DNA from 3 places in the Neobacillus camarae genome. Region 1 is predicted to be linked to each of the others. Evidence: riboswitches for the same ligand, from Rfam matches in the RefSeq annotation. Region 1 holds a riboswitch; each other region holds the start of a gene.
What was found. A riboswitch is a leader RNA that binds a small molecule or an ion and turns the genes downstream of it on or off. The one in region 1 is predicted to bind cyclic di-GMP.
Positions count from the first base shown of each region.

Region 2: it holds a riboswitch for cyclic di-GMP, as region 1 does, so the genes downstream of both, ACY8D0_RS11850 (DUF3789 domain-containing protein) here and ACY8D0_RS01625 (anti-repressor SinI family protein) in region 1, are expected to answer to the same signal.
Region 3: it holds a riboswitch for cyclic di-GMP, as region 1 does, so the genes downstream of both, fliM (flagellar motor switch protein FliM) here and ACY8D0_RS01625 (anti-repressor SinI family protein) in region 1, are expected to answer to the same signal.

Region 1 covers NZ_JBUCKX010000001.1:342,337-352,536, forward strand. Annotated here, with positions in the region: gene ACY8D0_RS01595 (MDR family MFS transporter) at 85-1,353, opposite strand; gene ACY8D0_RS01600 (DNA topoisomerase III) at 1,518-3,707, shown strand; gene hutH (histidine ammonia-lyase) at 3,952-5,445, shown strand; gene ACY8D0_RS01610 (hypothetical protein) at 5,474-5,629, opposite strand; gene ACY8D0_RS01615 (DnaJ family domain-containing protein) at 5,777-6,163, shown strand; gene ACY8D0_RS01620 (carbohydrate kinase family protein) at 6,514-7,626, shown strand; cyclic di-GMP riboswitch class I at 7,854-7,948, shown strand; gene ACY8D0_RS01625 (anti-repressor SinI family protein) at 7,977-8,147, shown strand; gene ACY8D0_RS01630 (helix-turn-helix domain-containing protein) at 8,191-8,517, opposite strand; gene map (type I methionyl aminopeptidase) at 8,768-9,520, shown strand; gene ACY8D0_RS01640 (DUF1128 domain-containing protein) at 9,556-9,780, opposite strand; gene ACY8D0_RS01645 (YtxH domain-containing protein) at 10,004-10,200, shown strand, end outside.
Region 2 covers NZ_JBUCKX010000002.1:867,281-877,480, reverse strand. Annotated here, with positions in the region: gene ACY8D0_RS11885 (flagellar protein FlgN) at 1-382, opposite strand, end outside; gene flgM (flagellar biosynthesis anti-sigma factor FlgM) at 375-641, opposite strand; gene ACY8D0_RS11875 (flagellar hook-basal body protein) at 823-1,599, opposite strand; gene ACY8D0_RS11870 (flagellar hook-basal body protein) at 1,605-2,441, opposite strand; gene ACY8D0_RS11865 (YaaR family protein) at 2,457-2,894, opposite strand; gene motA (flagellar motor stator protein MotA) at 2,976-3,776, shown strand; gene ACY8D0_RS11855 (flagellar motor protein MotB) at 3,773-4,495, shown strand; cyclic di-GMP riboswitch class I at 4,626-4,709, shown strand; gene ACY8D0_RS11850 (DUF3789 domain-containing protein) at 4,751-4,870, shown strand; gene ACY8D0_RS11845 (hypothetical protein) at 5,003-5,140, shown strand; gene ACY8D0_RS11840 (SgcJ/EcaC family oxidoreductase) at 5,216-5,659, opposite strand; gene ACY8D0_RS11835 (SRPBCC family protein) at 5,719-6,144, opposite strand; partial or broken gene ACY8D0_RS11830 (Nif3-like dinuclear metal center hexameric protein) at 6,359-7,272, opposite strand; gene ACY8D0_RS11825 (TetR/AcrR family transcriptional regulator) at 7,629-8,231, opposite strand; gene ACY8D0_RS11820 (MFS transporter) at 8,545-9,852, shown strand; gene ACY8D0_RS11815 (aspartyl-phosphate phosphatase Spo0E family protein) at 10,074-10,200, shown strand, end outside.
Region 3 covers NZ_JBUCKX010000002.1:889,488-899,687, reverse strand. Annotated here, with positions in the region: gene fliI (flagellar protein export ATPase FliI) at 1-750, opposite strand, end outside; gene ACY8D0_RS11990 (FliH/SctL family protein) at 743-1,483, opposite strand; gene fliG (flagellar motor switch protein FliG) at 1,473-2,474, opposite strand; gene fliF (flagellar basal-body MS-ring/collar protein FliF) at 2,493-4,097, opposite strand; gene fliE (flagellar hook-basal body complex protein FliE) at 4,129-4,425, opposite strand; gene flgC (flagellar basal body rod protein FlgC) at 4,444-4,878, opposite strand; gene flgB (flagellar basal body rod protein FlgB) at 4,884-5,273, opposite strand; gene fliS (flagellar export chaperone FliS) at 5,307-5,678, opposite strand; gene ACY8D0_RS11955 (flagellar protein FliT) at 5,692-6,051, opposite strand; partial or broken gene fliN (flagellar motor switch protein FliN) at 6,067-6,336, opposite strand; gene fliM (flagellar motor switch protein FliM) at 6,434-7,375, opposite strand; cyclic di-GMP riboswitch class I at 7,500-7,586, opposite strand; gene ACY8D0_RS11940 (flagellar hook-basal body complex protein) at 7,739-8,545, opposite strand; gene ACY8D0_RS11935 (flagellar hook capping FlgD N-terminal domain-containing protein) at 8,558-8,974, opposite strand; gene ACY8D0_RS11930 (flagellar hook-length control protein FliK) at 8,987-10,066, opposite strand; gene ACY8D0_RS11925 (glucosaminidase domain-containing protein) at 10,175-10,200, shown strand, end outside.

The DNA.
Region 1 (10,200 bases):
TGTATCTCTCCTTTTTTAGAATCTTTCTATTATTTTAGCGTTTTTAATGCGAAAAAGAAAAGGAAACCGAAATGCCGTTATTTATCACTGCAGCTTTATTTTTTGTTTTTCAAAGGTATGAAACATCACCCAATACATGACTGCGCTTAGAAGAGCTAAAAGAAACAAGACAAAAAACGTCCAGCCATAGCCAATCCACACGGTCATGGGAATAGATAACGGCGCAATCGTCCGGCTAATGGTAAATCGCAGGCTGGCGGCTGCAAAGTACTGCCCCCGCATATGTTCGGGAGAGAGTTTTGAAACAAAGCCTTGTTGCAGTCCGGCCCCCATTAATTCACCAAAAGTAAACACAGCCATGGCCAAAATGAACCCCCATATCCAATCCGTTTGGGCAAAGAGGATAACCGAAACAGCATAAGTGATGGAAGAGAAGATAAAGACATTCCTCTCATTATATTTGGACATCCATTTAGTCACTGACACGGTCAGTAAGGCAACAAGGAATCCATTCTCTGCCAAAACTATCCCGAATGCCTGCTCTCCTTTGACCGATACGGACCAATCACCAACGGAAAACAAGGACGAATCCATGAGAGCTTCCTTGATATAGACCGGGAACAGCAAATCCAGCTGCATGAACGTCTGGCCGGCCAATACACCGGCAATAATGAATTGAAGAAACGTTTTATCTTTAATGATTAAATGATAATCTCTTAATTGATTGAGAAGAAAGTAGTACCATCTTCCATCAACATCCTGATCCATTGCTTTGTGGATGGGGGCTGTTTCATGTGTCCACTTGGCCAGAACCATGCCGAGCAGGAGACAGACCATTCCCGCAATCAGAAGCAGTTCCATGCGATACTTGACATAAAAAATTGCTCCTATAATAGGACCAATGACGACAGCAATATTTATGGCGGTATAAAAGATCGCAAACACATTGCTACGGTGTTTTTCCTCAACCACATCGGCAACCATGGCTTGACTGGCCGGCCAGTAAAACGAGCCAAAAACCCCAGCGACGGCGAAGGAAACAAAACCTGTCCAAGGCGAATGGAACCGTGGCGAACTGGCCGCCGCAAAAACCAAGAACGAAAGTCCTTGGCCAATGGAAGAAAGCACCATCATCCGCTTCCGTCCAAACCGGTCCGCACAGTATCCGCCCATCAGGTTGGCCATGACTGAAAATATTTGAGAAAAAACTAACAATAAACCTGCTTTGCTTTTTCCAAACTCATCTGCAAAGTAAATCGTTAAAAAGGGAAAGAACATCCAATAGGTGATGTTCATCATAGCCTCTCCAAACAAGCGCACCTTTAAATTTATATCCCAATCTTTGATTCTCATAGATAACCCCATTTCAAAAATTCTCGCTTTACCATCATACTATCGGCATGGAAGAATATACAAGAAATAGAGAGGCAGAGTTTACCTCTACTGTGAATCTGAATTATATTATGTTTTGTGCTATATTATAATTTAATGGGTGATTGAAAGGATGTTTTTATAAAGTGAAAAAAAGTATAGTTTTAGCCGAAAAACCTTCTGTTGCTCGTGATATTGCACGGGTATTGAATTGTAATAAAAAGGGAAATGGCTTCTTAGAAGGAGATAAGTATATCGTTACATGGGCGCTGGGACATTTAGTTACACTTGCCGATCCGGAAAGTTACGATGATAAATATAAAACATGGAACCTTGAAGACTTACCCATGTTACCTAATGAGTTAAAGCTTACAGTTATCAAACAATCAGGTAAGCAATTTCATTCGGTAAAAAGCCAATTACTTCGTTCTGATGTAGGGGAGATTATCATCGCTACTGATGCGGGGCGAGAAGGTGAATTAGTTGCCCGCTGGATCATTGAAAAAGCGAAAATAAACAAACCTATAAAACGGTTATGGATTTCTTCTGTTACGGATAAAGCAATTAAAGATGGGTTCAAGTCTTTGAAGCCAGGAAAGGCGTATGAAAACCTTTATTTTTCCGCTGTTGCCCGTTCCGAGGCAGACTGGTATATCGGTCTTAATGCAACCCGTGCGTTAACAACTCGATTCAACGCCCAACTCAACTGCGGACGTGTCCAAACTCCTACTGTCGCAATTATAGCAGCCCGTGAGGAGCAAATTAAAAACTTTAAGCCACAGACCTATTATGGCATTGAGGCGCAGACAAAAGAAAAATTGAAGCTGACTTGGCAGGATGCAAAAGGAAACAGCCGCAGCTTTAATAAAGATATCATAGATGCGATTGTGAAAAAATTGGGAACCAAAAATGCCGTTGTAACGGAGATTGAGAAAAAACCGAAGAAGTCCTTCTCTCCGGGACTTTACGATTTAACAGAATTACAGCGCGATGCCAATAAAATATTCGGTTATTCAGCTAAAGAGACACTGAATATTATGCAAAAGCTGTATGAACAGCATAAAGTTTTAACCTATCCGCGTACAGATTCACGGTTTATCTCAACAGATATTGTTCCGACGATTCCAGAACGTCTTAAGGCGTGTGCAATTGGTGACTATCGAACAATAGCTAACAAAATTTTAAAACAGCCCATTAAGGCTTCTAAAGCGTTTGTGGATGATAGTAAAGTATCCGATCACCATGCGATCATTCCAACTGAAGGATACGTGAATTATTCCGCATTTACAGATAAAGAACGGAAAATTTATGACTTAGTAATAAAAAGGTTCCTGGCCGTATTGCTCCCTGCATTTGAGTATGAGCAATTAACGCTTCGGGCGAAAATTGGTGAGGAAAATTTTGTTGCAAGAGGAAAAACCATTATTTCGATGGGCTGGAAAGAAGTATATAACAACCACTTTGATGATGAAGATGAAAGTGATGATTTAAAAGAACAGATTTTACCTCGGATTGAAAAAGGTGATACCTTAAACACAAGTCTCATTGCGCAAACATCCGGTCAAACAAAGCCTCCGGCTCGTTTTACAGAAGCAACCCTATTAACGGCAATGGAAAATCCTGCGAAGTATATGGAAACCCAGGATAAAAGGTTAGCCGATACCTTAAAATCAACGGGTGGTTTAGGGACTGTGGCGACCCGTGCAGATATTATTGATAAACTTTTCAATTCATTCCTCATTGAAAAGCGCGGCAAAGACATTCACCTTACATCCAAAGGGCGTCAATTGTTAGATTTAGTGCCAGAGGAGCTAAAATCCCCTGCCTTAACAGCTGAGTGGGAACAAAAGCTCGATCAAATTGCTCATGGCAAGTTGAAAAAAGAAGTCTTTATCAGCGAAATGAAAAAATACACAAAAGAAATTGTCGCTGAAATTAAAGCGAGCAACAAAAAGTATAAGCACGACAATATCTCAACGAAACATTGTCCAGACTGTGGAAAACCAATGCTTGAGGTAAATGGCAAAAAAGGTAAAATGCTTGTCTGCCAAGATAGAGAATGTGGGCATCGAAAAAACGTTTCGCGAGTCACAAATGCGCGTTGCCCTCAGTGCCATAAAAAACTAGAGCTTCGTGGTGAAGGTGAAGGACAAATTTTTGCTTGTAAATGTGGATATCGTGAGAAATTATCAGCTTTCGAAGCGCGGCGTAAAAAAGAATCTTCCGGTAAAGTAGATAAACGTACGGTGCAAAAGTATCTGAAAAATCAAAGCAAAGAAGAAGAACCGATTAATACAGCATTAGCTGATGCTTTAAAAAAATTGAATTTAAAATAAGTCGTATTAGGCTATATATACAAGTTTTAAAAATAGTGTATGTATAGCCTTTTTTTCTTGCGGCACTTGTTTTTTATACAAGTATGATTGACAGAAAAAGAGGGCTACACATAAAATAATGATAATTCAATCAAGCAATATTTCCATCATAACAATACAGAAGAGGCTGGACTCCCAATCTGAAACGATTTGGAATTCCAGCCTCTTTCTTTATTTTGATACAGTGGTAGAGGAGTGAGAAAAGATGATTACTCTGACCGGAAATGATTTAACCATCGAACTGATGAAAGAAATCTTATACCAAAAGAAATGGGCATCCGCGTCTGAAGCAAGTATGGAATCAGTCAAAAAAAGTCGGGAGGCTGTAGAAAGAATCGTTAAAGAAAACAGAGTCGTTTATGGAATCAATACTGGCTTTGGAAAGTTTAGCGACGTTCTGGTCAATCAAGGCCATGTGCAAGACCTGCAGTTGAATTTAATCCGTTCCCATGCTTGCGGGGTGGGAGAACCCTTCCCGGAACTCGCCGCAAAGGCCATGTTGCTGCTTCGGGCCAACGCTCTCTTAAAAGGATACTCGGGAGTAAGACCAGTCGTGATTGACAAGCTGTTAGAGTTGGTTAATAAGAATGTGATACCTGTAATTCCCCAACAAGGGTCTCTTGGTGCGAGCGGCGATTTGGCTCCATTATCCCACCTTGCCCTCGTTTTGATCGGTGAGGGAGAGGTTTTTTACAAAGGGGCCCGGATGGAATCGATAACCGCTTTTCGCCAAGAAGGAATACAACCGATTCGGTTGGAAGCAAAAGAAGGGCTTGCCCTAATTAATGGGACTCAAGCCATGACGGCCATGGGAGTGGTAGGCTATATTGAGGCGGACCAGCTTACTAATCAATGTGACCTTATCGCATCCATGACTTTGGAAGGTTTGCAGGGAATCATTGATGCTTTTGCCGGGGAAATCCATAGCGCGAGAGGTTATAAGCAACAGATTGAAACAGCCGCACGGATACGGGGTTATCTTACTGACAGCCGTCTCACTTCCAGACAAGGAGAATTAAGGGTTCAGGATGCCTATTCACTCCGCTGTATCCCCCAAGTTCACGGTGCGACCCGCCAAGCGCTTGATTATGTGAAAGAAAAATTAGAAATTGAAATCAACGCTGCAACGGATAATCCGTTAATCTTTGATAACGGCCAAAAGGTAATTTCCGGCGGAAATTTCCATGGCCAACCGATTGCATTGGCCATGGATTTTATGAAAATCGCCGTGGCGGAGCTAGCCAATATCTCAGAGAGGCGAATTGAACGGCTAGTAAATCCGCAATTAAATGATTTGCCGCCCTTCTTAAGTCCCCAGCCGGGACTGCAATCTGGAGCGATGATTATGCAATATACTGCTGCCTCGCTTGTCTCGGAAAATAAAACGTTGGCTCATCCGGCAAGCGTGGACTCCATTCCATCCTCAGCGAATCAGGAGGATCATGTCAGCATGGGGACAATAGCGGCACGCCATGCCTATCAAATCATACAAAATGCGAGAAGAGTTTCTGCCATAGAATTGATTTGCTCGATGCAGGCGGTAGAATACCGTGGGATTGAAAAGATGGCCTCCCAAACGAGGAAGTTTTATGATTTGGGAAGAAAAGTCGTACCCTCCATTCATCAGGATCGTGCATTTTCAAAGGATATCGAAAAGATGGCAGAATGGCTTGTAACATTTGAAGTGACGGAAATATAAAAAAAGGCGTGAAACCAATCACGCCTTGCTATTCTTCTTCCAGCCTATTTTTAAACGCCTCTTGCACAACGATGAATTCTTCATCGCCAATGGCTTCTTTTGCGTGCTTTTCCGTCATGTTGTCTTTAGGAAATTTTCCGGGGTGGTTTTTATTTTTATGGTTAAAATGTTCTCCGCGTGCCAATATCAACACTCCTTTCGTTTGTCTGTATGTAGGTTTTCCAAAGCGATGAAAAATAATTACGCGTTTCCCGCTGTCAAAAACTTGTCAGTAAAGCACAAGAACTTTGATATAATTGATGAAAAATAGGGTATAAAGGAGGCCATGAGTATGGATTTATTTCACACGCTCGCGGAAGACCGCATCAAAAAGGCATATGCAGAAGGTGAATTTGATAACCTGCTGGGATATGGGAGACCGCTTAAGCTGGAAGATTTATCAGGGATACCGGAAGAGCTGCGCATGGCCTATAAATTGTTAAAAAACGGGGGATACACCCAAGAAGAAACTGATTTACGCCGAGAATTCATGACGGTGGAAGACTTATTGAAACATTGTGAGGATGAAACTGACCGAGCAAACTTGCAAAGAAGATTAAATCAAACACTGCTTAAATATAACCAACTGATGTCAAAGCGCCGTGTTAAGACAAACTCAGCTGTTTTTAAAAATTATGAGTTAAAGATTCAAGAGAAATTAACAAATAAGGACTATTGAATTCCGTTTCATTACTCGTCCCCAGCCTTTTTTCTGGTTTTATCCGGTTTACACATCCGGTCAAGAATGAATCCTGCAAAAACAATAAAGGCAATTGGGATGGAAAAATTTAATACGTGGACAATAGTCAACCATAATCACCTCCAGTTGTTAGAATATTAATAATATTAAGTATATTCATATGTTGATTATATCATATTTCATTTTCACAATTTAGACAAATATTTATGTGATAATCGTTATGAATATTTTTACATTATTGTGACTTTTTTGAACAAATCCTATCTTTTTCATGCTAGGATAATAGGTAGGCATTTTAAAAATTGGTGTTAGGGAAAGATGGGCTGACTATGAATAGACAGGAAGAAATTGTATTTGAATTTATGAAGTCAAACCTATTTATATCTGAGCGTGAACTGGCAAAAATGACCGGTATGACTGTAACTGAGATAGAAACTATAATGGCATCGCTTATAAAATATGGAAAAATCGTTGGCCGCCCTTACGTACTGCCAGAGGAAAAGAAAATCCTCTGCATCGGCGGTGCTAATGTCGATCAAAAAATACAGGTGTTAAATCCTTTGACATTTGGAACTTCTAATCCGGCAGTGAGCACAAGATCAAAAGGCGGAGTGGCCAGGAATGTTGCCGAGAACCTTGGCAGATTAGGAATGAACGCTTCCCTTTTAGCCCAGTTCGGAGCAGATTCACAAGGCGAATGGCTGCTACAGGAAACAAGGGACTATGTCAACGTCACTCCCTCCTCTGTCATTCAAGGCAAAACAACAGGTACCTATACGGCCATCCTAGACAACGAAGGTCAAATGACGGTTGCTTTAGCTGATATGGCCATTTATGATGAAGCGGCCGATGACTTTATTGAAAGGAACTGGTATCATATGCAAGATGCCGCGATGATTCTACTCGATACCAATTACCCTGAACATGTTGTGCGCCAAGTAATAAAAATCTGTCATGACTATCATGTTCCCCTTTGCATCGCCACTGTTTCGACGCCTAAGACTAAAAAACTGCCGGAATCCCTTGAAGGAGTCAGCTGGCTTATTGCCAATCACAGGGAGGCCGAGGCTCTATCAGGACTAACGATTAACAGAGAAGGCGATTTTTTTCGGGCGGCGGAAATAATTTTAAAAAAAGGTGCCGAGCGAGTGGTGATAACTAGAGGAGAACAAGGATTAATCTATTTCACGCAATCGGGACAAGCAGGCGCATTGGTGGCACCTGATGTCATGGTGATGGACGTTACGGGTGCCGGAGATTCCCTTATTGCGGGAATATTGTACGGCCATCTAAAGGGACTCATTCCGGAGGATGCATGTAAAGTGGGTCTTTCTTGTTCGTTAATAACGATTCAGTCGAATGAAACAGTAAATCCTAAATTAAACCAGTGCGCACTGATAGAGGTATTTCAAAAGTATTTCTCTAAGTGTGTCTCTCACTGACAAAAAACTATATGCACAAGCTGGGGATTTCACTTGGAAGTCCCTTTTCCTTTGCCCTGATGAAAAAAGTGTCATAAATTGTAAGTTAAAAATTAAAAATTAATGACAAAATATAACACTTTGTTCTACAGCAACACCATATAATGGAGATTGTATTAAACTTAAGCGGAAAGACCCATGAATTTGTTAAGTCTCTATATCATATGCACTACTACTTGCTTCATCGCAACAGAAAAAGGCAAACCTGCTGAAAATCAGGGACGCAAAGCCGAGGATCTACGGTAAGACAAACTCTCCTTACTATGATGGCCGGGCTGCCTGGAATACGAAAGTATTTTAGGAGGATTGGAATGGACAGGGGAATTCGTGAAGCGGAAGTAATCGATATTGAATGGCTCGCCTTAATTATGGAAGCGAGAGAGATTGGCCTAACGGTGGAAGATGTACGGAGTTTCCTCGATAAGAATACACTCCCGGAGAAACTAGCTGAATACCAACCCAAAAAAACATCCTACAAATAATGATAAAATTTGTAGGATGCTTTTTTTTGAAATTAGTTAACCTTTAGTTGTCTTGGTTATTATTCCTCCATTTATTAAATTCGAGGAATTCCCGGAATTGATCTTTGGATACACCAGAATTCATTGCCTCGCGTACCAAATTCATCCAATCACTATCTAACTCGGCTTTGTCTATTTGTTCATGTATTAAATGTTCGACAGGAATATTTAATACAGCAGCAATCTTTTCGAGAAACTGTATGGAAGGATTCTTTTGAAGGTTTCTTTCAAGAGAACTTAAATAGGATTTAGCGACTCCTGCTTGTTCAGCAAGCTCAGATAGTGACATTCGTTTCTCTTGCCGGAATTTTTTTACGCGGTCACCAATCATGATTTTCACACACCCATATCAAATATTTATAAATTAATAATACCAAAAAGAATAGAAAAGTACCATATTAAGAACAAATGAATATGACAAAATAACGAAAATATTAGCTGAGAAATGAAGACAAAACTATTTTTGAAAAAAAGCTGATATAGAGTTAATATTAAAAGTGTGCCAAATCTAACTGTATTGTTAATCTATAAGCACTAATAAACTCCATTCACATAACATTATCCATAAAGGCGGGAAAAGAATGATTGTTCTGAAATCGCAACGAGAAATTGATGCCATGAAAAAAGCAGGAGAAATACTTGCTGCTTGCCATAAAGAGATAGCTAAGCTGATTAAGCCAGGAATCACGACTTGGGAAATTGATCAATTCGTAGAGAAGTTTTTAAGTGATCATGGAGCAACTCCTGAGCAAAAGGGATATAAAGGGTATGAATATGCAACATGCGCAAGCATTAATGACGAAATATGCCATGGTTTCCCGAGAAAAGAACCTTTAAAAGAGGGGGATATCGTGACCATTGACATGGTTGTCAACTACAATGGAGCACTTGCCGATTCCGCATGGTCCTACCCTGTTGGTAACGTATCGAAGGAAACGGAACATTTATTAAACGTAACAAAGGAAGCATTGTATAAAGGGATTGAACAGGCTATACCAGGGAACCGGATTGGGGATATCGGCCACGCAATTCAAACGTATGTGGAATCTGAAGGACTTTCCGTTGTCCGCGATTTTATCGGGCACGGGATTGGTGCAGTGATCCACGAAAAGCCGGATGTTCCGCATTATGGACTGCCTGGAAAAGGAGCACGGATTAAGGAAGGAATGGTTTTTACCATCGAACCAATGGTCAATATCGGACGGTTCTACACGAAAATGGATACGAATGGCTGGACAGCAAGGACAGTGGACGGTACCTATTCGGCCCAATATGAACATACCATTGCGATTACAAAAGACGGTAATATCATCTTGACTGATCAAGGAGAATAATAAGAAAAAAATAAAACAGATCGAAGTGATCTGTTTTATTTTTTTCTTAAAGTTCCTAATTCCTCCGCCAAAGCTTGCATTTCACTGGGACTAAACGAACTTTTCCTTTGAACCATGTCGTAAATTTCCTTTAATTCTTCATACATCTCTTCATCGAAATGGGAAGGCTTAATCGCTCCCAGGTTTAACACTTTTAACTTTTCCTTGATTTTTTCTATCATAAATTCCACGTTTTCTACTGATTTTTGTGTTAAATCCAAATTCATCACCCTTTTTATATATTTATATTCCCACCACTTCTTGAAAAAATAGCCAATATGCGGACATGGATAAATATAACAATGAAACTTGCGTCATGACTATTTATCAAGCAAAATAAATGAGAGGAAGCATTGATATAATTTTCATTATACATGATTAAAGCAACCATGGGTTTTATTAATATTTTTTATTATATTTCTTCAAAAGCGAGGAGAGGTTAATATGACAGGGAAAAATCAATTTTGGAAGGGAATGCTAATCGGGGCGATAGCAGGAGGGGCGGTTAGCCTTTTCGACCGGCACACCCGTACAGTCATGGCTGGGAATGTGAAAAAAGTATCCGGGAAAATTTCTTATGTCGTCCTCAATCCTGGTGAAGTCACTGATTCCATCAAGGGAACAGCCCTTAAGGTGAAAAA
Region 2 (10,200 bases), on a different contig from region 1:
GCAGCATTTGCTCGATCATGAACTGAGTATAGGTTAGCGCCTGCTCAAGCAGCTGCTGATTCATCTGGTTGACTTTTTCGATTTCCTCAAACAAGCGCTGCAATAGCTCCAGTTTTGCCGTCCACTCTGCTTTTATCTCATCATCCTGCTGTTCTTCAATCAGTTTTGAAAGTGGAAAATATGAATAGTCATGCTCTAACACATCCATTCTCATCCGGTCCACTGCTTTGATTTTTTTGATGAGCTTGGATTCATCCGCCATCACGGCCAACAGCGGATTGATTTCTGCAGATATTAGAATTTCCTGTTTTTTCTTGGCGGTCTCGAGCAGAGTCATGTGCAGGTCGGTTAACATCCGCAAAACTTCGGTCAGGCTATTCATCGATTTTTGCACCCGACTTCCAGACTGACAACAATTTTTCGGCCAGCTTTTCACTGTCGACTTTGTACGTGCCATTGGCAATTTGTGCTTTCAGTTGCTCAATTTTGGCCTCTTTGTCTTTTTGGATTTGCAGCTTGGCTTCGCTTGATAATTCCACTTTATCGGTTTGTGCCTCTTTCTTTTCCTCCGTCCGAGGCTGTTGATTCTTTTGATATGCCTGATAAGCCGCATCAATTCGGTTGATTGGATTGATTTTCATTACGCCCGCTCCTTTAAACTCTTTCCTTACCTGATGTATCGGCACTTGATGGTTTGTTGTTTAGGGAATTTTTCTTTGAAATTGTTAAAGTTTTTCCAAAGAACCCACATTCGACTCCCGATTGGGTCTATGGCTATTAAAAAAGACGGCAGCACTGTAAAAATGCCGCCGCCTTTCATCGTTACGATCTCATAATGCCATTGGCGATCCCCATCATTTGGTCCGCATAGCTTAGTGCTCGGGCATTTGCTTGGTAGCCCCTTTGCGTCTTAACCATATCAGTCATCTCTTGATTTAGGTCGACATTGGACGATTCTAAATATCCTTGCCTGATTTGAACATCCGAGCCCGCCCCTGTAACCGCTCCACCAGATAACCGGTAAACGCCGCCGTCCTCTTTAAGCAATTGGGGATTGGTAAAATTGACTACGCCAATTCTTTGGTTAGTCCCTTCAATCGTTCCGTCAGCCGCCACAACAAACTTCTGGTCGTTGCTCCATTCAATCGGATTGCCGTTTTGGTCTAACAACACATCACCATGGGCATTAACGAGCTGGAAGCGTCCGGCTCCGATCGGGGTCTGCTGAAACGCTCCGCTTCTCGTGTATAAAACTTCCGTTCCCGAGTCAGTCGATCGGCGCACCTGAAAATACCCGCTGCCTTCAATCATGAAATCAAACGGCTGATCAGTCTGCTTCGGTGCACCCTGGGTCCACTCAATCGGTGTAGCCGCAATCCGGGAACCAAACGTGGTCCGGATTCCAAGCGGCGACTTCCGTCCAACCTCCTCTTGTGTATCCGCCTGATTTTGAATCGAAACCGTCAAGTTTTCGGAAAAGGTGGCTTCCCGTCGTTTAAAGCCCTCAGTGTCCACATTCGCGATATTATTCGCGATCGTGTCCAGCTTGCCCTGATAGGCCCGGACTCCAGATGAGGCAATCAATAAAGATGTATTCATACCCGTTATACCCTTCCAATCGTGTTTAGTTGTTCAAGCGTTGTGTCATAAGCCTGGAGGACTTTTTGATTGGCCTCATACAGGCGGATATTGCCCATCATGTCGGTGATTGTTTGCGACAGGTCGACATTCGACTGCTCAATCATTTTATGTTGCAGCTGCAATCCAGCTGGGAGGGTTTGCTCCAGCATCACCGCCGTGGCACCCTCCAGTTCATATAATCCATTATCTTTTTTGACTAATTGATTGGGATTGTCTACCACCATGATGCCGAGCGAACCAACAATCCGTGCACTCGCAGTGTCTCCCGGATGCACAATAATTTCACCATCCGTTCCGATGGAGATATCACCACCGGAAATTTCTGCATCCGCTATCGGCTGGCCGTCCTTTCCCAATACCAAATCTCCAGCGGCTGTCACCAGTTGGCCATTTTCATTGACCGAAAACCGGCCATTGCGGGTTAATTGTATTCCCCCATCCGCTGTTTGTACCGCAAAAAAAGCAGCCGGCTGGACAGTCTGGCCGTTTTCCAGATTTGGTGCAAGTGCTTGGTCGTTGATCGCCACATCAAACGGCAGGTTCGTGCTTACCAAACTTCCCTGCGAAAATAAGGGCAAGTTCTCCTGGTTATAGACCCCCATGGATAAAGTCCCAATTTTGGGTGCCATCCCTGTATTTTGATTGATGCGCGACAGCAGCATTTCCGGAAATGACCGCAATGGGCTGCTGTCCTGTTTAAAACCGGGCGTTTCCGCGTTTGCTAGATTATTCGTCAACGCATTTTGTCTTCTTTGCAGCGCAATCATGCCGGATGCGGCCGTATCAATCCCTCTCAGCATATTCTCAGTCCTCCCTTATGTATATAAATTGACCAACAATCCCTTTACTTCGCCGATGGTCTTTAACAGCTCCACCGATGAGGTTTGTTTTTCCATGACCTGTTCCGAAATTTTAATCAACTGCTGGTCAACTTGTTTAATAATTTTCAGCTTCTTATCTCGTCCATTGGATTGAAAATGCCGATACTCTTCTAAGGAATAACCGTTCTGCACGACCTCTTTTAAAAAATCCTGGATGCTTTGTTTATAGTCAAGCAAATCCTTAACGGATTGGGAGGCAGCAAGGCGGCTTCCGTTTTGGTCCAGCTGTTTCAGAAGCGTCTGCAGGCGTTCCCCGGTGAAATCGTGCTGTGTTTCATGAAAAACTTGCTGGAAAGCAAGGGAATCCTTTCCCTTTTCCCGGACAGATACAAAGCGTTCCTGGCTGACTCCATGGGTCTGTTGGATCTTCATTCGAGGCACCCCTTTCGCAAAGTACACGGAGCAATTGCTTTTGATAAAACTACACTAAAGAATAAACCAAAGGAGAAAATTATGTCTAGTATTTTTGGAATTTTATTAGCACTGCTCGTCATCGGAGTCGGAATGATTTTAAAAGGCGCGCCGCTCACGGCTTTGAACAACCCTGCGGCATTTTTGATTATTTTTGGCGGTACCGTTGCCGCCTTGTTGATTGCGTTTCCGTTTCGCGAAATCAAGAATTTCCCGAAGTTGCTGAAAATTGCCCTGTTTGAACCGAAGCTCCCTTCGAAAGCAGAACAGGTAAAGATTTTAATCGAATGCGCGGAAGTTGCCAAACGGGAAGGATTTTTGGCACTGGAGGAAATGGCCGAATCCGCAGATGACCCTTTTTTCAAGAAAGGATTAGAAATGATTATTGACGGGTATGAAACTGAATTTATCGAGGAAGTGTTAATGGAGGAGATAGAAGCGATTAGTCAGCGCCACAAGACAGGTGCGCTGATTTTTTCACAAGCAGCCACTTATGCTCCGTCACTTGGGGTGCTTGGTGCCGTCGTCGGTTTGATTGCCGCTCTCGGTTCGTTATCGCAAATTGAAAAAATCGGCCATTCCATCGCCGCTGCCTTCATCGCCACCCTGCTCGGGATTTTTTCCGGATATGTGCTGTGGAACCCGCTAGCCAACAAGTTAAAGCGGCTGTCCAAACAGGAGCAGGAATTAAAGCTTTTAATGGTTGAGGGGCTATTGTCGATTTATCAAGGAGTGCTCCCAAGCGCTTTAGAGAAAAAACTGTCTGTCCATATTCCACCCTCCGAACGAAAGGCCTTAGAAAAACAACAACCTGGGGAGGACTTGGAGGAGAGCATGGCATGAAAAGACGGCAGCGGGTGTTTGACAACGAACACGAAGAACATACGGACGAGTCCTGGCTGATCCCCTATGCGGATTTGCTTACATTACTGCTGGCGTTATTTATTGTGCTGTATGCGGCCAGCACGATTGACAAAGAGAAATATCAATCCATCATGGAATCGTTCCAGTCGGAACTGACGGGAACCCAAATTGAGGAGAAAAAAGCCGGACTGTCTCCTACACTCCCTAAAGCGGATGCCGAACAGGAAGAGACCGGAGAAAACAATGACAAAGAACTCAATGTGTTAAAGCAGCAGTTGGAAAGTTACATCAACGCCAACAATCTGCAAAGCTCGGTTACGCTTCAGGAAACAGAAAAAGGAATCGAGGTGTCCCTAAAAGAAGTGGTGTTGTTTGATTCCGGACGGGCGGAATTGAAGGAGCGTTCGTATCAGACTCTAAACGGAATTGTCGGCCTGATCAATACGGTGCCTAATCCAATCAATATTGAAGGGCATACGGATAATGTGCCGGCCCACAATACGAGTTATGCTTCCAACTGGGAGCTTTCCGCGGCGCGTGCCGCAAGCGTGCTTCACTATTTTGAGACCCAGCAGGTAGCCCCAAGCCGGATGCAGTTTTCCGGATATGGTGAATTTAAGCCCCTTTATCCCAATGACTCAGACGAGCATCGCCAGGCCAACCGCCGGGTGACCATCGTAATTCTGCGCGGCAGCTGATGATGGCTGCCGCAATTTTACTTGTGTAGGAATTATTTTTTAAAAAGTTGTTATTTGAACCCTAAACTTTTTGGAGAAGGATGCCGATATAAAAAATAACAGGTAAATACTGTTAATCACATTCATAACTCGTACGAAAGGGCAAAATGACCGAAAGGTGATGGCGCAAAACTACAGGGGCTAAGGCGCAACGCTATGCTAGCCAGTTACCGAATATGAACCTTCCTGCGATTTATGTAAAACGGAGGGAACACAATGTTTGCTTTTGCTGCAGGTTTAGTGACGGGGTCCTTTTTCATGCTAGTAATTATGAGTCTAATGACAGCTGCCAAAGAGGCAGACCGCCATATCGAATTATCTGTAACGAAAGAATAGTGACATAGACCCTAACACAATCCTCCGTTTAGGGTCTATTCATTTTTTTATAACGGCTGTGTAAAAAAGCGCATTGGGGCGGAAAAAAGCAAGCAAGCCTAACACAGCCTCATCATAAAGGAGTAATGTTTTATGTCAAAAAGTTTATGGACCACACCGGAAGAATATGTCCGGAGGAAACGGTTAAAAAAGAAGGCAGCCTATGTGTTTATACTGCTTGGCACCGCAGTCCTTAGTACACTATTGACCTTGCTGACAAACCAATATTGAGAAAAACAGGGGAAGTGAATAGCACTTCCCCCTTTGCTTCCCTAGACCGATAAAAGTAAAAAGCTCACTTCCGTTTTATGACAACAACTCCCTCAATTCATTTGTCATTTGCTCCACCAACTCGGGTCTTCCATGAAATTGTGCCGGTGTATTTTGAAACAGTTGAATACGCCATACTCCATCCATCTTTACCAATACCAAAGTTTGATGCGCATTTACATTGGGATTGAGATCCGTTTGCTGAGGGGGCACCATACCAGCAATGGCCCTCAAAATAGCAATATCAGGACTAAGAAACTGGATATGCTTCACTTTGCTGATATATCGGGCAGTTAAATGATGCTCAAAAATGGGCGCTACATGCGCAAAAATTTCCTGATTGCCAATAACTTGGCTTCCATCAAACCCAATCATCTCTCCATCCTTAGCGAATAACTTGGCCATATCACGTGCATTCCGATGATTCCAAGCATCTAAAAGCTCAGTATATACTGTTTTTACTATGTCTATTTTTTCCATATAGATTTTCTCCTCATCCGTATTTAATTTCTATTAAGAAAAAGGATGCATCCAATAGATTATCCTTCGATATAGTGAGGAAGCTTTTCTTTGACGATTTTCTCCCAGCCGCCGTCCATCACTCCACGAATGACTGTGTGCGGTTGCCCAAATTCCGTGGTTTTTTCTGCATCCCATCCAGAATGAATCAAGGTAAACTCCGTGGCCGCCTCATCTACCTTTTTCAATTCAAATTCAAGATGCCAGTCTTTTCCCCAGTTGAAACCAATCTTATTTGGAGGGTCAAGCTCGGTAATTTTACAAGGAGAATCCCCGAATGGCCCTGCTTGAAGAACGAACTCATGGCCCATGAGCGGTTCAAGGGTACTAGGCATCCACCAAGCAGCTATGCCTTCTGATGTTGAAACGGCCTTCCATACCTTTTCAATCGGTGCTTTCAGTACCATCGTTTTGCGGATTTCCGGTAGTGTTTCATTTATTTCCATTCCTTAATACCTCCAAATCTATATAACACCTTTTAATGTCACTAGTTATAATAACACCTTTTAGTGTTATGTCAAATAGTTTCCCTTTTTCAACGAACTCACATGCAATCAATCCATCATATCATTTGCAAAAATGGCTTAATAAACACAACAGGGCAGCATAATGACTAGAAGCCCAAATCAAAAGATCTAACTCTCATTTCACAGCTTACCTTTATAACCACCATTTTTCCTGTGGGATTAAAACTGTTTCAATAGGAAAGTTTTTCTCGAACCATTCCTTCATTAATGTCCTATGAACAAGATATTCCGATGCGGAATGGGAAACGCCGATTAAAGACATCGAAGTATTCGAAGCGTAGTCCATCATTTGTTTGTATTTTTTTTACCATATTCATTATCAATATGACAATGGATTTCGCCCGTAATGTAAGCTTGAACACCATTCTCTTCCGCTTCTTTCATCCAATCCACTACATCACCACATCCAGCAACAATCGCAACCCTTTGAATATCTGCCAATTTTTGACCTTCAAAATCAACATAAGGAATTTCAAAGATTTTCTCTAAAGTGGAAATCAGCTTGTCAGAGTTTGTTTTTTCGATATTAGCATATAGGACATATTCATTTTTTGCCTGCAATGATGCATCAACAAGGATTTCGGCATTTAGCCTTTTGGCCATGGCTATATTTGTGCCCAATTGTTTATGACAATCCAATGGGATGTGGCAAGTATAAACGGACAGGTTTTTCTCTTTCATTTGTTGAATGTATTTTTCTTTAATTGGCACAAAACCTTGTCCCCATTCCCCTTTTGGGTCCCCACACTCCATCAATAAGGGATGGTGCATAAAAAGGAAGTCACCGCTTTTGCTTTCTTCTATAAACCGTTTCAATACTTGGTCTGTAGGGAACACAGCTAGAAAAATTTTCTCTACATTTGTATCCCCTTTTAACATGAGGCCATTAAATAATTCCACAAAGTCTTTTTCAAAGGCTGCTTTCCAATCAAAATTTAAAGGTTCATAAACTCTTGGTATGAATCGACTGAAAGATGCATCCTTTCCATATGATTTTATATCAAGTTCATCATCTAACTTAGACACTATTTCCTTGAGCTCAACCATAAAATAACTCCCCCAGATGGTTTTTAAGTTTTTTATTTTTTAATATAATTTTTCACTTAATGATAGAAAAATCTTAACATAAATTCTCCTTTTCCTTATATAAAATCACTTCTGTTGTTTTAAACTTGATTATTCTATAACACAGAAAAACGCATTAGAATTCGTCTTAGAATCCTAATGCGTTTTTACTTGTAATTAGGTTGGTAATTTGTACATATAAAGTGAACTCGTTACACTTATCACACGTGTTACCATTCACCAAGGGTGTTTGCATCCATTTTATATGCTAGTTTTGAGAGAATGGTCATTCATCAAGGGGAAAAACTCTAACCTTGCATTTTGAGGTTTAGTGTTTTTTATTTTGTGAGGATTCCGTTTAGGATGGTTTGGATAAACTTTTTCCCTTCTTTAACAAGATCCAACTCGTCGCCAAACAATGCCCAATCATACAGCGTGCCTCTCATGCAGCGAGTAATTAACATGGTAATCTCTTGGGCTGATAAATTTTTCTTAAACTCTCCGGTTTCTTGCCCATTATGAACAAATGTATGGACAATCCTAAAAAGATGGCGGTCAGTATTCGAAAGGAATTTGGGTTGATTTGGAACTAAAGCACTCATATAAAGAGTTCTGATTAAATCCATGCCCATACAATCTCTTAAATATATCAATTGGGATTCGGTGAAAAGGAGTATTTTTTCATAATTACTTGTCTCTTCTGGCAATGTGTTAATATACTCGGCAAAAAACTCATCCATTTCTTTAAATTTTTCGAGGAGCACCTCATATTTGGAATTGAAGTGTACATAAAAAGCTCCTTTTGATGTACGGCTAGTCTTGACTATTTCATCAACTGAAACACAGTCGAATCCTTTTCTACCAAAGAGCTCCAGAGCTGTATCTATAATTCGCTGTTTAGTTTGCATGGCTTTCTGTTGTCTTTTGGTAGGTCGTGACATTTGCAAGCTCCGTTTCTCCGCAAATTGTAAGTGCTTTCACTGTTATTTTACTAATCTTTTAATTAAGAAACAATTCAAAACTATAATACGGTAATTATATTTATAATTTTAATTAAATTTAGAATATTTTAATAAAGAATATTGACTGTAAGTTTCTTGTTCATTAGAATTAATTACAGACTACGGTCTGTGAAATTATCTAACAAAGGGGTAAGCGTTTTAGGGGGACAAGATCGTTTGAGTTTGGACAAACCTGTAGAGTACTTTCCAAACCTACTGATTGAATGAGTTGAATACTGAAAGGGGTTACGTTATGAATAAAGCACGTGTTTTATTTGCAAGTGTTTCTGGTTCTGTTATTGAATGGTATGATTTCTATTTGTATGGTACAGCTACTGGACTAGTTTTTTCACAGCTCTTTTTTCCAAGCACAAATCCTGCTATTTCACTTCTACTCGCATTTGCGACGTTTGGAGTGGGCTATGCCGCTAGACCTATTGGCAGCTTAATCTTTGGTCATTATGGCGACCGATTAGGCAGAAAAGCAAGCTTGATGTTAACCCTGCTTGGGATGGGCGGTAGTTCGCTGCTCATCGGTGTCCTTCCGACATATGGACAAGTTGGTATACTTGCTCCTATTCTATTAGTTCTGCTTCGACTCCTGCAGGGGATTGCCCTTGGTGGTGAGTGGGGAGGAGCTGTTTTATTGGCTACAGAATATGCACCAAAAGGTCTTCGCGGACTCTATGGTTCCATCCCTCAACTTGGTGTACCTTTAGGGTTAGTCTTAGGAACGTTTAGTTTTACTTTTATTAGCTCCCTAACAACCGATGCTCAATTTTTAGCATGGGGATGGCGGGCTCCTTTCCTATTTAGCGCTGTGCTGATCGTATTGGCATTTTGGATTCGCAGTGGGATTGATGAGACACCAGCATTTAAGCAGCAAAAAAATAGTGGGGATCTTACGAAGGTCCCAGTAGTAGAAACCTTTCGTCATTATTGGAAAAATGTGTTTCACTTGATTGGTATGAAACTGGGTGATGGTTTTTTTAATGTCTTTACCATGTCATTTATTCTTGTCTATGCAACCACTCATCTCGGTTATTCAAGAGAAATTGCTTTAACCGCTGTTACCATCGGCTGTGCAACCATGATTGTTTCTATTCCACTGGTCGGCTATCTTTCGGATTTTGTTGGCAGAAAGATTATCTATATTAGTTCGTTAGTTCTGTTTCTCATCCTGGCAATACCTTACTTTACGATTATTCCTAAGGGAACGGTTCCTTTCTATATCATGCAAGTAATTGTTCTAGGTATTGTCTGGGGGGCTATCTTCTCAACGCAAGGAACCATCTTTTCAGAGCTGTTCCCAGCTAAAGTCCGTTATACAGGCTTATCATTCGGCTATCAAGTTTCAGCAGCTGTTGCGGGTTTTGGACCAATGATGTGGACCACGATGTTAGAAAAGTATGGGGCTTCCCCTTATGTGTTTGGAGGATTCATGATGACAGGGGTGGCCTTTTCTCTCATTCTTTCCTTCTTTATCCCAGATACCAGAAAAATATCTAGATATGATGATAGTGTTGTACCACTGAAGGATAACAAATCCATATCCGTTTAAAAGAAAAAACGCTAGACGAATTTCGTTTAGCGTTTTTTTACATTTAATAATTTCTAAATACCAATTAAAATCTAGAACTTTAGTAGCAAATTTTGTCAATCTATTGTCAAAACTGAGGAATCAGCTGAAAAATGTTAAAAATATGTAAAAAAATGCTTGCATTGAATACGCTTTCACTTGTTAAAATAAATCCAGTGTTGTAAAAAAAGGGGAATTATATAATGAGTGCAGAAGAGTTAATTAATAGAATTGAAACAGTAAGAAACAAGATGATCAATACGGGGATGAGCAAAGGATTCACCTCGCCGGAAACGATTAAACTTAGCCATCTGCTGGACGAATTAATCT
Region 3 (10,200 bases), on a different contig from region 1:
CAGCCCCTGGTCTCGGAAAAATTCGGCTATGGCCGTGGCAATCATCGCTCCCTTGATACGAATCAGCGCTGGCTGATCGGAAGTGGCGGCCACGACAACGGACTTTTTCAAACCGTCTTCACCCAAGTCCCGCTCGATGAAGTCCAATACCTCCCGGCCCCTCTCACCGATTAAGCCAATTACATTCACATCGGCTTCGGTGTTTCTGGCAATCATGCCAAGCAATGTGCTTTTTCCAACGCCGCTGCCGGCAAAAACACCGACCCGCTGGCCTTTGCCCACCGTCAGCAGTCCGTCAATCGTCCGCACCCCGACACTTAACGGTTCCGAAATCCTTGGTCTGGTCAAAGGATTGGGCGGCTGATTGTCCGTCCCCGCTTCGGGAAGTCCCGCCGGAAGATTGCCGCCATCCATCGGGTTGCCCAGCCCGTCGAGCACTTGGCCCAACAGGTCCATTCCCACCTTCACCGTTAACGGCTTTCCGGTGGAAACCACATCACACCCTGGGGCAATCGCTTGAAGTTCTCCCAGCGGCATCAGCAGGACCTTGTGATTTCGGAAGCCGACCACCTCTGCCATAATCGGCTTTTGCTGCTGCGGGGAAAAGATATGGCAGATATCGCCCAGCTTGACATCAGGGCCCTGTGATTCAATCGTCAGACCAATTACCTGGGTGACTTTCCCGTTCATCTTGATCGGATTGATGGTTTCCAGCAATTCGAGGTATGGCTTACTGTCCCATTTACTCATGGCGCTCCTCCTGTTGGTACGCGAGCAGCACCTTCTTGATTTCACTCAACTGGACATCAATCCGTGCATCCACACTGCCGGAGGAGGTCCGGATGATGCAGCCTCCTTCTTGAATCGAGTAATCGGGAAACACCTTGATTTCGACTTGGCCGTTGTCCATTGCCAGTAATTGCTCCCGTTGTTTTTGGACAAACGAGTAATCTTCGGGGGCGACGCCAATGGAGACGGATTCCGTTTCATAAACGGATGCGAGCATTTGTTTAATGATATGGATCAGAGCGTCGGGATGGGTTTTTAATTCCTGCTGCAGAACCTTTTTGGCGATTTCCATCGTCAGTTCCATCACAAACGGCTCCGCTTCCTTGACGATTTCTGCTTTTTCTTGATAGGCTTCCTCAAGGATTCCGGCCGCTTTTCTCAATTGCGTTTGATATTCCATCTGGGCATGCATACGGCCATCCTCGATACCAAGCCGATAGCCTTCTTCATACCCAAGGCGTTTTTCTTCCTCCAACTGGATTCGGAAGTTTTCCTCTTCATTGGCACGCCACTGTTCGAATTCTTTTTGTGCCCGTTCCTTTTGCCTCTCCAGCTCAGCCGTCAGGTCCTCCGTTTGCAAATCAAGGACGTCCCGGGAGGGCAGTTTTTCCCGAAGCAACCCCAGCTTTGGCACATCCACAACCTTTTGTCCGTTTGCAACCACATTTACTGCTTTTACCAATCTAGATGACAAGATTCTCTTCCCCATTTCGAGAAATGATAATAGCGCCCTCTTCCTCCAGCTTGCGGATAATTGTGACAATCCGTCCTTGGGCATCCTCCACGTCCTTGATGCGTATCTGCTCATTTGAGTTCAGCTGCTCTTCAAGCCCTTCTTCACGCCGTTTGGAAATATTCCGATAGATGGCATCCTTCACGCCTTGTGTCGTCATGCGGAGCGCCAAAGCCAAATCCTGATTTTGTACGTCCATTAATACCCTTTGGATAGAACGGTTATCAAGATAGGCGATATCATCAAACACGAACATCCGCTGTTTGATTTCGTTGGCCAAATCGGGATCCTGTTCACCCAATGTTTCCAGGATATTCTTTTCCGTTCCGCGGTCAACACTGCTTAAAATGCTGACAATCGAATCGATTCCCTTTTGTGCCTCTTGTTTTTGTGAGCTGGTCATCGTCAGCTTTTCCTGCAATACCTGCTCCACCTGCTGAATGGTTTCCGGCGATGCGGTATCCATCATCGCAATCCTTCTTGCAATTTCAATCTGCCGCTCGGGCGGAAAGGCCGAGAGTACTGCTGCCGCCTTTTCAGCATCCAGATAGGACAAAACCAAGGCGACTGTTTGGGCATTTTCGTATTGCAGCAAGTGAAAAATCTGGGTTTGTTCAATCTGTTGGATAAATTGGAATGGACGGTTGCTGGTCTGATTGCCCATCCGTTTGAGGAACCCCGCTGCCTTATCAGGGCCAAAGGTCCGTTTTAATAAATCCTTTGCCGTATCAATGCCGCCATAAGAGACAATATTGGAGTCGACAGCCAGCTGGTGAAACTCCCGAATGATGGCTTCTTTTACATCGGGAGTAACCCTGCGCAGCTCCGTGATTTCCTTTGTGATGCTCTCAATCTCTTTCTCTTGCAGATGCTTCATGATTCCGGCTGAAACATCTGGACCGACGGAAAGCAGTAAAATGGCTGCCTTTTGTGTGTTCGTAAACTGTTCCACTCTGTTCGCTCCCCTTCACTAATCACGCGAAAGCCAATTCCGCAACAGACCGACAAATTCTTCCGGCTGTTGCATCGCCATTTGTTCCACTTGCTTCTTAATCGCGACTTTTTCATCTTCCTTCAGCTCAATAGGTTCATGCTTGGCCTCTTCAAAGGCAGGAAAGAACTCGTCTTCTTCATCCTTTGCTTTCCTTCTCCGAAGCAGAAGTAATAGGACGACAAGCAACAAAATCAATCCTGCGGCACCGATCAGGGCGTACATAAGCCAAGGCGGCAGACTGTTGGATTTCTCCTCGAGTTTTGGCGCTTGCGTCTTCCCGCTGAATTCTTGAGAAAATACGGTAATCCTCGATGCGATATCCTGATCGGTTAGGCCCGTATTCGAGCTTAATGCCGTTCGTACAACATTAGAGAGAACTTGCTGGATATTTTCCTTTGTATCAGCCGTAAGCGAATTTGGGTTCTTTGGATCGGGTGGCTCGACGCCGACATTGATGGTCAAGTCCTCCATTTGATAAGGGCTTTTAACAATCTCATTGGTGACCCGATTCACTTCATAGTTCACCCGGTTTTCCAATTCCTTCGACGTGTTTTCCTGAGATGTGTCACCGGAGGGATATTGCTCCGGTACATCGGTTTGGCCGGTTCCATCCACAGACGTGGCGGTGTCATTCCCGCTGTATTCCTTCGTAATTTCTTCCACACTGACAGCCAAGCCTTTTGTTTTTTTGCCATTTTCATCTTCAATCACAGGCTCAACTAATTCTTCTTTCGTTTTCACCTGGTCAAAATTCAGCCGTACAAATGCTTGTACCAGCACTTTGTTTTTCCCGATAATCGTCCCGAGCATCTGCTGCAGGTCTTGTTGGATGTCCGTTTCGATTTCCTTTTGGATTTTCCGTTGCTGGTCATAATTATCTAGCGCACCTGTGGATTCACCCGGTAAATCCAGTCCCTGTCCGCCTTGGTCGGTTATGACGATATTCTCTTTAGGAAGATTGGGGACACTTTTCGAAACGAGATGATACAGGACCTCGATTTCCTTTGCATCTAATTCATAACCCGGTTCTAATTCCACGACCACGGAAGCGGAAGCTTTTTCGGTTTCATCCTCCCGGGCAAACAAACCCTCATCAGGGGTCGTAATCACAACCGCTGCATTTTTGACCCCTTCAACATGGGTCAGAAGGTCTGCCACTTCGCCTTGAAGCGCCTCTTTTTCCATCGCATCCAGCTGTCGGTCAGTTGCTCCGAACTGCAAATCTTTCGTCATGTCATAAAAACTGATCGTGCCAGTTTTCGGCAGACCTTTAGATGCCAAGGAAACCAATAAATTGTCGACATCCTCCTGGGGCACCGAAATCATCGTCCCATTTTTGTCCAATCTGTAGTCGGTATAGCCTTCCTGGTCCAATTCCGCCTTGATATCGCCGATTTCCTTTTGGCTTAGTTCATTGGTAAACAGCGGGACATAGGTCGGTTTCGATACAAAATAAATAGTGAGAGATAAAGCCAATATCACCGCTATGAATAGACCAATAAATAGGAATCTTTGTTTTTTGCTGACCGAATTCCAATAATCCATATACTTTTCTTTCAAGTTGCGTAATTGTTGAATCATGCTTCTCCACTATTTCCTCTGCAGATTTTTACTAGATTTGCATTCTCATTATCTCTTGGTAAGCTTCCACTGCCTTGTCACGCACTTGTGTAGTTAAAGTGACAGCAATGCTTGCTTTTTGGGCTGCTATTGTCACATCATGCAGGTTGATGTCTTCCCCTTTTGCCAAAGCCAGTGATTTTGTTTCAAAGTCCTGAACGTTCCCATTAGCCTCTTGTATATACTGGTTCAACAGATTTCCAAAGGAGTTGGTAGTTTCTGCAGCGGCCTGGGGCTTATTGGTTTGCAAAAAACCGCTGCCTGCTCCTTGTAAACTCGCAATGTTCATGTTCGATTCCTCCTATCCTTAACGTCCAATCTCCAAAGCCTTCAGTAGCATCGATTTGCCTGAATTGAATGCGGTGACGTTGGCTTCATATGCTCGCGATGTCGACATTAAGTCGACCATTTCCTTCGTCACATCGACATTGGGCATCATCACATAGCCCTGTTCATTACTATCTGGGTTTGACGGGTCATAAACGGCCTGAAACGGGGTAGTATCTTCTACAATATTGGTAACGCGGACTCCTGAGAGTTCGTTCTGAAGATAATTGGCAAATGCCGGGGTCTGGTTGGATGCCACTACAGCCATTTTCCTGCGGTAGGGAACCCATTCTCCGTTGATGTATTGGCTTCTCGTGGTGTTGGCATTTGCGATATTAGAGGATACAACATCCAGCTTAAGGCGATTCGCGGTTAACGCGGAACCACTGATATTTAAAGATTGAAAAATCGACACGGTGATTATCCCCTTCCACTAATCGATGTTTTTAATAAGTTAAACTCTTCATTGATTCCATAGGTTAATCCTTGATACCAAATATTATTTTGGCTCAGCTGTGTCATTTCCGCGTCCAAATCGACACCGTTCCCGCTTGTGGAAAATGCAACGTCTTGTTGCTGTTCGAGCTTAGCAGTAGGAATAGCAGAGGCCGCTCCGATGGTGACATGTTTGCTATTCGTGCGTTTCCCGACAAATTGGCTTTGGACTTCTTTTTGCAGAAGCTCTTCAAAGGAAACCTTGGTTGGCTTGTACCCTGGGGTATCGGCATTGGCAATATTATTGGAAATGGACTTCTGCCGTAACATAGAGGCATCCAAAGCACTCGACATGATTCCAATCAGCTGGTTCATCTTGTCACCCTCTCTTTTTAAAATAACTGCTGATTAATTGGTCTTCATGGTTTTAATGGCATCTGACCAAGTGGTTTTCAGCCCCCGAAACATTCCTTCTATTTCATCCACTATTCCCGCATCTTTTCCAATGTTCGCTTCAATCAATCGTTGTTTCATATATTCATAGAGAGAAAAAAGAGACCTGGATACTTCATAATCCATATTCAACGTCACCATAAGCTCTGTAAGAATTTCCTGCGTTTTTATGATTAAAGAATGGGCCTTCGCAGGGTCCTTATTCTCGATGGCCACTTTTGCCTGATAGAGATTTTTGACCCCGCCATTATAGAGCATGAGTGTCAGTTCTTCAGGTTTGGCCGTTAACACCTGGTTTCTCTGGTAAATTTCGTTTAAATTCTTCATGTTTCCACACTCCTTACTTCCGCCGGTCATAAAAAACACCCTTAGGAACTGCCTGCCAATCTTCGTACTGCCTCTTGACGAATTGATTATTTTGCTCGTTCCTGTTTCGGCTGGACATTTCCCGCATCACACGCTGAAGCTCTGGTTTGATTTCCTCTTCCAGGGACAAAAGCTGGTTCAAAATCCTGCGAATGAATTCATTCATTAGTGGCTTCCCCGCTTTCTCATCCAGCCGGTTAATGGCGGTTATGCATTCTTCCCGCTGCCCGATGAGTTCCGGTACCTTCTCCTCGGCCCCCTGCTTCAGCGCCTCCAAAACCCTCACCGTTAAGTCCAAATAATGATTAAGTTGAGCCTGTTTTTCCTCATACATATGTTTGGATCCCTTTTATAAAGGTGATTGGCAAATTTCCTTAATTCTTACGCCAAAGTGCTCCTCGATGACGACCACTTCGCCCCTGGCAATCAGCTTATTGTTGACAAAAATATCAACCGGCTCCCCTGACATCTTGTCCAGCTCCACAATGGAACCGCTCGTTAATTCCAGCACCTCGCTGATTTTCATTTTGGTTCTCCCCAGTTCCACGACAATCTCTAACGGGATCTCCAAAAGGAGGTCTAAGTTCATTTGTTCTGTTTGAGGTCCTTGGTCAGGATCAGGCTCAAGCTCTGTAAACAGAAACGGCTTTTCGGCCACTTCCTGCCTGTCACCGCCAAGCAAGGCAGCCATTTCATCCTGGGTGAGTTTCCCCTGCTCAATCACGCGCCCTCTCTCCTTCCACCACATGTTCAATTTTCATTGCTACCCTGGATTTCTTCGTGCCAGGATGCGCGAAAAACTTCACTTCTTCATTGACCCTTACTTGCAAAGGCTCATCGACCAGTTGGTGCAATTGAATAACATCATTCACAGAAAGTCCAAGCAGTTCCTCAATCGTGATGGATGCCCGTCCCAATTCTGTAATAACCGGAACCGTCAAATGCTCAATCCGCCCTTGCAAAAATTCACTTTCATCCTTGTTCTTCGCCCATTTTCCATGTCCGTACCAGTTATGGGAGGACAGTTTGGGTATAAACGGCTCTAACAATATGTAAGGAATACACAAATGCATCATCTGTTCCATCTTTCCGATGGTAATCTGGAAGCGGATGACGATTACGGTTTCAGTGGGAATTCCCAATTGTAAAAACTGCGGATTGGTTTCCATATTGACATACGCAAGCGGCAGGACCATAATATCGCTCCAGGCCTTCTGAAGAATTTGGACCACGCCCTCAAGCAGGCGCTTCAATACGTTTGATTCAATCGGCGTAAGAGAAGTTCTTCCCCATTCCCCAATGGTCCCCTTACCGCCCAAAAGACGGTCAATCATGACAAACGCCATTTGCGGATTCAATTCCATCGCCATGCGGATGCCCTGCTCTCCGGATTCAAACACACTTAAAATCGTGGTATCGGGCAGCTGATTAATGAATTCCTCGTACAGCATCTGTTCCACACTGGCGGCATCCACTTGGACAAACGTCCGCAATTCAGAGGAGATAAACGAAGCAAATTGATAAGCAAAGTTCTCGTGAATTCTAGTCAGAACCCGGACCTGTTCCATTGATAACCGCAATGCTTTTTTAAAATCGTAGACTTTTGGTTCAGCTGGGCCACCACCAAAACTTAGGGAATTCGGCATACCATTGTCCATTTATTCACACCTCTTATTCCTTAAAGACTATTTAAATATGCCCACAAAAAAAGACGAGACCACCCCGAAGAATAGTCTCGTCCATAGCAAATAAACATAGATAGTTTAGGACAACAAACCTATTATCGGTAGCTGGCGAGCATACTGTATTGACAATTTAGCCCCTTTAGCTTTGCGTCACTGGGTTTCCCCAGGTTTGCCTTTATCAATTTTCGAATTATTCTAGGAAAATGATAACATTACAAATATATATTTTCAAATAAATTTTGTAGAATACCCCCATAAAATGACGAATGCGTTCGAATTATATATATTTTTGTCAAAAAAAGGAGAATATCTGGGATGATATTCTCACATTGGTGGTTATCGTTTTAAGTTTACTAGTTCCTCCAAAATGGAGTCGGACACGGTGATGATTTTCGCATTGGCTTGGAAGCCCCTTTGAGCGGTGATCATGTCGGTCAGCTCCTCTGACAAATCGACATTCGACATTTCCAGGGCGCCTGAGATAATCGAAGCATCGCTGCCCTGTTTTAGCAGACCTGCCATTCTGCGGCTGTCGGCATTTGGGGTTAACGAATATAAAGATCCTCCCGCTTTATCAAGCCCGCCTGGATTGTTTACCTCTACGGTTCCGATTTTAATAGTGGAATCTACACTGTTGCCTTTCGCATCCACCCCAATGATCTCCCCGGTGGAGTCAATGGCAAAGGAAATGTATTTATTCGGAATGGTAATTGTGGCACCTGTTTGATCTAAAACAAACAAGCCATTTTGGGAGACCAACTGATTGTTACTGTCTACTTTGAAATTGCCGGCCCGTGTTAAAAACTGTTCCCCGGCCGCATTTTGAACCACAAAGAAGCCATCTCCATCAATATAGAGGTCGGTGCCGATATTCGTTGTCGTCGGGCTTCCCGGCGTAAACACCGTATCAATGCTGCCCACTTTAGTTCCCAACCCGACTTGTATCGGATTGGTACCGCCTGAGGCGGGATTATCCTTGGGTCCAGTTGCATCCTTTACGGTCTGGCTGAAGATATCTTCAAACATGACCCGGCTTTTTTGAAATCCTACGGTATTGACGTTTGCAATGTTATTACCAATGACATCTAACTTCGTTTGAAACCCTTTAAGCCCTGATACTCCTGAATTTAATGAACGTAACATGTGGTTTTCCCCCTAGTTTTGATTGATTTCCATGGAAGTGATGCTGCTCGATACAATTTCTTGGTCACCGACTTTGTAGTAGACCTGATTGTTTTTATAATTAATCCCCGTAACGATTCCGCTCTCCTGTGCATTGGTTTCAGGATTCGTCCAGGTGACGGTATTGCCCAACACGTACGAGTGCTGACTGAGATTATTGCTTGACTCGAGGTAGGCTGTCAGCGAGTTATTTAAGTTGGACAACTGCTCCAGTACGCTGAGCTGCGCCATTTGTCCAATGAATTCCCCGTCCTGCTGCGGCTGGGTCGGGTCTTGGTTTTGCAGTTGGGTGACCAATATTTTAAGAAACGCTTCTTTTCCTAAATCTTGTTTTGCCTGGGTGCTTGCGGATGCGGTTGTGTAGTTGTTGATAGAATTAATCGTTGTCACGGCTGGTCCTCCTTAGGCAGTTGTGTTAATTTGTGAAGCCCCATCTATAGGCAAATCATATTCGCGATATTCTTCTTGGGGCTGTATCGCTTGCAGGCCGCCACGCTTTCGGGAATCCGGCTGTTGGCCTTGTCTGCCATGTGAATCTCCCCGTTGCGAGAGGGTTCCCATGAAGTTGAGGGCCGGGCTTTGGATTTGCTGGGTGATATCGATTTTGGCCACTTGCAGTCCTTGTGTTTCAAGGCTGGAGCGCAATGCTTGGACATTGGTTTCCAACAAGTCCTTACCAAGCGGCGTGCTGGTCAAGAATTCTGCGGTTACTTGTCCATCCTGAATTTTAACTTTGACCTCCACTTTCCCTAAATGCTTCGGCACCAGAGTAAAGGCCGCCTCAATTCCATCTTCGGAACCGGACACTTGGATAGCGGACTCGATAAACTGCGTGATGTCTTGGTCGAAACGATCCGCCCGTACGGTTTGAGCCGGCATGTCGGTCGGATCCCCACTAGGGGCAACCATGGCCTGAGTTGTCATTTCATTTCCGGATGACACCATCACCTGCGGTGTTAAGTTCACCACTTGAACATCATCGGTCGCCTTTTGTGGGGAGTCCCATCCACTTACATCTTCTTTAGTCTGCATTTGAAAGGGGATGGCTTCTTCTTTGTTAAGTGTCGGTTCCGCTAGGGATCTCCCATCCAATACCTGAAAGGTGCCTGTTCCCGATTGCTGTTCTCCAGTCACTCCATCTTTCGTTTGAAGTTCCATAGCCGGTATGTCGGGGTGTTCAGGTAACAAGGCAGCTGGGATATCTCCTGTTGTCACTACTACCGGTTGAAGCAATCCCTCCTGATTAGATTCAACATCGGGATTTCCCGCATTAGGACAAAGCTGATTTATGCGGCCTGCCTGTTGAAGGAACGGGAACAGCAGCAATTGAGGTAGGTCTGCATTTGGCTCACTTTCCGGTTCTTCCTCCTGGCTGGACAATTGGAGCAACAGATCAAAAGCAGCAGTCGGTTCTCCCTCTTTTCCAGTTGTTTTACTCGGCTGTTTGCTGAGTTGATTCTGTATTGCTGCAAGCTGGATCACTTTTTTCACCTACTTTTTAACAAATAAGTATTTTTTTAGAAAAGTTATTTTCATAGAGGTATAATAGAGATAAAATAAAAACAAACACGTGATAAGGAGACGACAGCTATGAATATCGGAAATCTGTCCACCAA